2 linked regions of the Tomitella gaofuii genome follow. The protein of the gene in region 1 interacts with the protein of each later gene in a pairwise test. Links are inferred from orthologs where the notes say so. Each region holds a gene or a part of one and is shown in the gene's direction. Other genes may lie near its edges. The genes, in order: rplA and thrS.

What was found.
Region 2: the proteins of rplA (region 1) and thrS interact in binary tests that used the Escherichia coli proteins (3 or more experiments, as listed by UniProt). The link is inferred for Tomitella gaofuii from one-to-one orthologs.

Annotation. Positions count from the first base shown.
Region 1 is NZ_CP059900.1:866,427-869,501, forward strand. The notes cover bases 157-2,916. They hold rplA (50S ribosomal protein L1), read left to right. Parts: upstream 157-1,059; coding sequence 1,060-1,773; downstream 1,774-2,916. Other genes in these bases: nusG (transcription termination/antitermination protein NusG), read left to right, coding at 157-447; rplK (50S ribosomal protein L11), read left to right, coding at 513-947; rplJ (50S ribosomal protein L10), read left to right, coding at 2,147-2,680; rplL (50S ribosomal protein L7/L12), read left to right, coding at 2,786-2,916. Also shown: more of nusG, read left to right, coding at 1-156; more of rplL, read left to right, coding at 2,917-3,075. UniProt on the Escherichia coli protein: One of the primary rRNA binding proteins, it binds very close to the 3'-end of the 23S rRNA. Forms part of the L1 stalk. It is often not seen in high-resolution crystal structures, but can be seen in cryo_EM and 3D reconstruction models.
Region 2 is NZ_CP059900.1:2,496,270-2,499,582, reverse strand. What follows is about bases 178-3,175. They hold thrS (threonine--tRNA ligase), read left to right. Parts: upstream 178-630; coding sequence 631-2,721; downstream 2,722-3,175. Other genes in these bases: H4F70_RS11600 (ATP adenylyltransferase), read left to right, coding at 2,802-3,175; H4F70_RS11610 (mycothiol transferase), read left to right, coding at 178-459. Also shown: more of H4F70_RS11610, read left to right, coding at 1-177; more of H4F70_RS11600, read left to right, coding at 3,176-3,313. UniProt on the Escherichia coli protein: Catalyzes the attachment of threonine to tRNA(Thr) in a two-step reaction: L-threonine is first activated by ATP to form Thr-AMP and then transferred to the acceptor end of tRNA(Thr). The rate-limiting step is amino acid activation in the presence of tRNA.

The DNA of each region.
Region 1 (3,075 bases):
GTCACCGAGATCAAGAACGGCCAGCCCAAGCAGGTCAACCGGAAGATCCTGCCCGGCTACATCCTCGTCCGGATGGAACTCAACGACGAGTCGTGGGGCGCCGTGCGCAACACCCCCGGCGTGACCGGCTTCGTGGGCGCCACCTCGAAGCCGTCCCCGTTGAGCCTGAAGGACGTCGTCAAGTTCCTGCTGCCCCAGGGCGAGAAGAAGAAGTCCGGGGCAGGCAAGGTGTCGGCGTCGGCCGCCGGCGAGTCGGCCGCGAGGCCGGCCGTCGAGGTCGATTTCGAGATCGGCGAGTCCGTGACGATCATGGACGGGGCCTTCGCGACGCTGCCCGCCAGCATCAGCGAGGTCAACGTCGAACAGCAGAAGCTGAAGGTCCTGGTGTCCATCTTCGGTCGTGAGACGCCGGTGGAACTGAACTTCGGGCAGGTCTCGAAGATCTGACCGGGCCCTTCACGCATCGATGACAGCCCCGGCCGCAAGCCGGGGGCAGTGATAGGAAACGAAAGATGCCCCCCAAGAAGAAGAAGCTCGCTGGGCTCATCAAGCTCCAGATCCAGGCAGGCCAGGCCAACCCGGCCCCGCCCGTCGGTCCGGCGCTCGGTCAGCACGGCGTCAACATCATGGAGTTCTGCAAGGCCTACAACGCCGCGACGGAATCGCAGCGCGGCAATGTGGTGCCGGTGGAGATCTCCGTCTACGAGGACCGCTCCTTCGACTTCAAGTTGAAGACGCCTCCGGCGGCGAAGCTGCTGCTCAAGGCGGCCAACGTGGCCAAGGGTTCCGGCGAGCCGCACAAGAACAAAGTCGGTTCGGTCACCATGGACCAGGTCAAGGAGATCGCCAAGACCAAGGAGCCGGACCTCAACTCCAACGACATCGATGCCGCCGCGAAGACCATCGCCGGCACCGCCCGTTCCATGGGTATCGAGGTGAAGGGCTGACCCGTTCCCGGCGGCCGTGCGCCCCGGGGGACGCGATCCCCGTTCGATACCGGAACCGTGGGAGGGCCGGCCAGGCCCGTCACCACGACTGACCTCAAAGGACAGCACACTCATGGCAAAGCGCAGCAAGGCGTACCTCGCCGCGGCGGAGAAGATCGACGCGGCGAACCTCTACACCCCCCTTCAGGCCGTCGGACTGGCCAAGGAGACCTCCTCGTCGAAGATGGACGCGACGGTGGAGGTCGCGATGCGGCTCGGCGTGGACCCCCGCAAGGCGGACCAGATGGTGCGCGGCACCGTCAACCTCCCGCACGGCACGGGCAAGACCGCCCGCGTCATCGTCTTCGCGGCGGGCGCGAAGGCCACTGAGGCCGAGGAGGCCGGCGCCGACGCGGTCGGCGCCGAGGATCTCATCGAGCGCATCCAGGGCGGCTGGCTCGACTTCGACGCGGCGATCGCCACGCCCGACCAGATGGCGAAGGTCGGCCGCATTGCGCGCGTCCTGGGCCCGCGCGGCCTGATGCCGAACCCCAAGACCGGTACGGTGACCAACGACGTCGCGAAGGCCGTGGCCGACATCAAGGGCGGCAAGATCAACTTCCGCGTGGACAAGCAGGCGAACCTGCACGTCGTGATCGGCAAGGCGTCCTTCGAGCCGAACCAGCTCGTGGAGAACTACGGTGCCGCCATCGATGAGGTGCTGCGGGTCAAGCCGTCCTCGGCGAAGGGGCGCTACATCAAGAAGGTCACGATCGCGACGACCACCGGACCGGGCATCCCGGTGGACCCGACGCGCACCACGCGGCTTCTCGACGACAGCGAGTAGAGGTACGCACAAGGCTCAGCGGCGGGATCGCCGACCGCCGACCGGCACGAGGGCCGGCCGCTCCCCACGGGGCGGCCGGCCCTCTGCGTTGACACCGGCAGGGGGTGGTGTGGTGCGCTTCGTCGGCGTCGGGTAGTCTTCTCGCAGAAGTTCGACTCGATCGAAGTTCTACCGAAGACCGTTGGACACCGTCTGCTTCGCGCAGGCGGACGAAGGTCCGGGAGCGACCCGGCGGCCCACGCAGGAGAACGAGGTTGGGGAATGCACGGGCGCCTTCGGGTGCCCCGACGCGGTTCCCCTCACACGCCCCGTGCGCCCTGCGCCGGGGCGTCAGTCGTCTCCGGGCACACGAGTGCAAGAAAGGAGGCGAAGCATGGCCAAGCCGGAGAAGGTCACCGCGGTTGCGGAGATCGCCGAACGTTTCCGGGAATCGCACGCGGCCGTCGTGACGGAATACCGTGGACTCTCGGTCCCCGCACTGATGGAGCTGCGTCGCGCACTCGGTTCGGACGTCACCTACTCGATCGCCAAGAACACGCTGGTCAAGCGTGCTGCGGCGGAGGCCGGTGTCGAGGGGCTGGACGACCTGTTCGTCGGTCCCACGGCGATTGCCTTCGTCAGGGGAGAGGCCGTGGACGCGGCCAAGGCGATCAAGAAGTTCTCCAAGGACCACAAGTCGCTGGTCATCAAGGGGGGCTACCTCGACGGCGCCACGCTGAGCGTGGATGAGGTCGAGAAGTTCGCTGATCTCGAATCGCGCGACGTCCTGCTGGCGAAGCTCGCAGGCGCGATGAAGGGCAACCTCACCAAGGCCGCCGGGCTGTTCAACGCCCCGGCCTCCCAGGTTGCGCGCCTGGGTGCGGCGCTGCAGGACAAGAAGGCCGCGGAGGGCGACGCCGCCGCGTGATCCGCGCACGCGGGCCACGTACACACCGATGCGCACGCGCGTGCGCACCCCACCTCGTCCGACACGCGGCGGGTGGGGACCAGACTGACAGGAAGGACCGCCACCATGGCGAAGCTCAGCACTGAAGAACTGCTCGACGCTTTCAAGGAGCTCACCCTCCTCGAGCTCTCCGAGTTCGTGAAGGCCTTCGAGGAGACCTTCGAGGTCACCGCGGCCGCCCCGGTCGCCGTCGCAGCCCCGGGTGCCGCCCCGGCCGGCGGGGATGACGCCGCCGCCGAGCAGGACGAGTTCGACGTCGTGCTCGAGTCGGCTGGCGACAAGAAGATCCAGGTCATCAAGGTCGTCCGCGAGGTCGTCTCCGGGCTGGGCCTGAAGGAGGCCAAGGACCTCGTCGA
Region 2 (3,313 bases), 1.6 Mb from region 1 along the record:
ATCCGCTCCACCCCGAGCGCGTCGAAGATGAGCCTGGGCGCGCTCGCCCGGCACGTGCTGTTCGTGTCGTCGAAGGGGTTGCTGGCGCAGCTCGACGCGGACTTCGTCCCCGACGCCGGCGCGTACGACGACGCGGACTGGGCGGCGGGCGGCATCCAGCCCGGCGCGATCCGTGACGGCGACACGGCGCAGACGCTCATCGACGGGCTGCGGGCCCAGGCGGACTGGGTGGAGGAGCACCTGGCCACGGCCGACCTCGAGCGGCCTGTCCCGGTGCCGGACCAGCCGTGGTTCCCCGACGATCTCGAGTCGTGGCCGCTGCGTTGGGTGGCTCTGCACGCCATCGAGGAGTACGCACGCCACGCCGGGCACGCGGACATCATCCGCGAGTCGATCGACGGCAAGGGCGCCTACGAGCTCAACGATCTGTCCGACGGCGTCGCGGTGGCCACCGCCTGACATCCGCCGCCGGTGACGGGCCACGTCCGCCCGCCACCGGCGCCGTATCCGCTGCGGACGGTACTCGGGCGCGCCACCTGCAGCGGCGCGCTCGAGTACCGATACGATCGTATGGATAGGCGGCTGCCGGGTATGCAGTCGCCGCGACGAGCGAGTAGGAGCCCCGCAGCCGTGTCTTCCGGAGCCGTGAACAGCCTTGCCGCCCCGACCGTCCGGGTGCCGGCCGGGACGTCCGTCGGGAAGGCGGTCCACGATGCGGGCCTGCCGGGCAAGGGCCCCGACGCGATCGTCGTCGCGCGCGACGGCGACGGCCAGCTGCGCGACCTGGCCTGGGTGCCGGACGTCGACGTCGAGGTGGAAGCCGTCGCGGCGGACACCGACGACGGGCGCAGCGTCATCCGCCACTCGTGCGCGCACGTGCTGGCCCAGGCGGTGCAGCAGGAGTTCCCCGAAGCCAAGCTGGGCATCGGCCCGCCCATCGAGAACGGCTTCTACTACGACTTCCAGGTGGCCGAGCCGTTCACCCCGGAGGATCTCGCCCGCCTCGAGAAGCGGATGAAGAAGATCATCAAGGGGGCGCAGCGGTTCTCCCGCCGCGTCGTCGACGATCTCGACGACGCCCGGGCGGAGCTGGCGTCCGAGCCGTTCAAGCTCGAGTTGATCAGTGATAAATCGACAGGCGACATGTCGCCATTCGACGACCCGGAGGTCATGGAGGTGGGCGGCAAGGAGCTGACCATCTACGACAACCTCGACCCGCGGACGGGCGAGCGCGTGTGGGGCGACCTGTGCCGTGGCCCGCACATCCCCACCACCAAGCACATCCCGGCGTTCACGCTCACCCGCAGCTCGGCCGCCTACTGGCGCGGCGATCAGAGCCGCGAGGACCTGCAGCGGGTCTACGGCACCGCGTGGGAGTCGAAGGAGCGCCAGGACGAGTACCTGGCGCTGCTCGCCGAGGCGGAGAAGCGCGACCACCGCCGGCTGGGAGCGGAGCTGGACCTGTTCAGCTTTCCCGACGAGCTCGGGTCGGGGCTGCCGGTCTTCCACCCGCGCGGCGGGATCGTGCGCAAGGAGATGGAGGACTACTCGCGCCGCCGGCACATCGAGGAGGGCTACGAGTTCGTCAGCACCCCGCACATCACCAAGGGGAACCTGTACGAGGTGTCCGGCCACCTGGACTGGTACCGCGAGGGCATGTTCCCCGCGATGCACCTCGACGCGGAGTACAACGAGGACGGCACGCTGCGCAAGCCGGGGCAGGACTACTACGTCAAGCCCATGAACTGCCCCATGCACAACCTGATCTTCCGTTCGCGGGGCCGCTCGTACCGGGAACTGCCGCTGCGGCTGTTCGAGTTCGGGTCGGTGTACCGGTACGAGAAGTCCGGCGTGGTGCACGGGCTCACCCGCGTGCGCGGGATGACCCAGGACGACGCCCACATCTACTGCACCCGCGAGGAGATGCGCGCCGAGCTCGCCCGCACGCTCGAGTTCGTGTTGGACCTGCTCAAGGACTACGGCCTGGACGACTACTACCTGGAGCTGTCCACCAAGGATCCGGACAAGTACGTCGGCGACGACGCCACGTGGGAGGAGGCCACCGAGACCCTGCGCGAGGTGGGCGAGGCCTCCGGCCTGGAGCTGGTGCCGGACCCGGGCGGGGCCGCATTCTATGGGCCCAAGATCTCCGTGCAGGTCAAGGACGCGCTGGGACGCAACTGGCAGATGTCCACCATCCAGCTCGACTTCAACCAGCCCGAGCGCTTCGAGCTCGAGTACACCGGCTCCGACGGCGCCAAGCACCGCCCGGTGATGATCCACCGGGCGCTGTTCGGCTCCATCGAGCGCTTCTTCGGCGTGCTCACCGAGCACTACGCCGGTGCCTTCCCCGCGTGGCTCGCGCCGGTGCAGGTGATGGGCATCCCGGTGGCGGAGGCGTTCGAGGACCACCTGTTCGGGATCGCCTCGCGGCTCAAGAAGACCGGCGTGCGGGCCGAGGTGGACACCTCCGACGACCGCATGCAGAAGAAGATCCGCACGCACACCACGCAGAAGGTGCCGTTCATGCTGCTGGCCGGCGAGCGCGACGTGGAGGCGGGCGCCGTGAGCTTCCGCTTCCGCGACGGGACCCAGGTCAACGGGGTGCCGGTGGACGACGCCGTCGCGCTCATCACCGGGTGGGTCGGCAGGCGCGAGAACGCCTCGCCCACGGCGGAAGCGATGCAGGCGTCGTTCGAGCAGGGGGAGGGCCCGGAGTGACGGGGGAGAGCCCGGCGGCGGGCCGCGAACGCACGGCGGACGCCGGTCCGGACCCGCTCGGCGGTGCCGGGGGCGCGGGGATCCGGTCCACGGGGGTGGGGGACGACGACCGGCTCGAGCGCATCTGGACGCCGCACCGACTCTCGTATGTGGCCGAGGCGCCCACCATCCCGCCCGGCGAGTCCAGCGGATGCCCGCTGTGCGACATCCCGCGCATGCGCGATGAGGACGGCCTGGTCGTCGCGCGCGGCGAGTCCGTCTACGCCGTGCTCAACCTGTACCCGTACAACCCGGGGCACCTGATGGTGCTGCCGTACCGGCACGTCGCGGGGCTCGAGGACCTCGACCAGGGCGAGAGCGCCGAGCTCATGGCGTTCACCCAACAGGCGCTGCGCACCATCCGCGCCGTGTCGCACCCGCACGCGTTCAACGTGGGGATCAACCTGGGTTCCGCCGCGGGGGGATCGCTGGCCGCGCACCTGCACCAGCATGTGGTGCCGCGCTGGGGCGGGGACGCCAACTACATCACGGTCGTCGGCGGCACCAAGGTGCTGCCGCAACTGCTCGGCGACACCCGCTCGCTGCTCGCCGA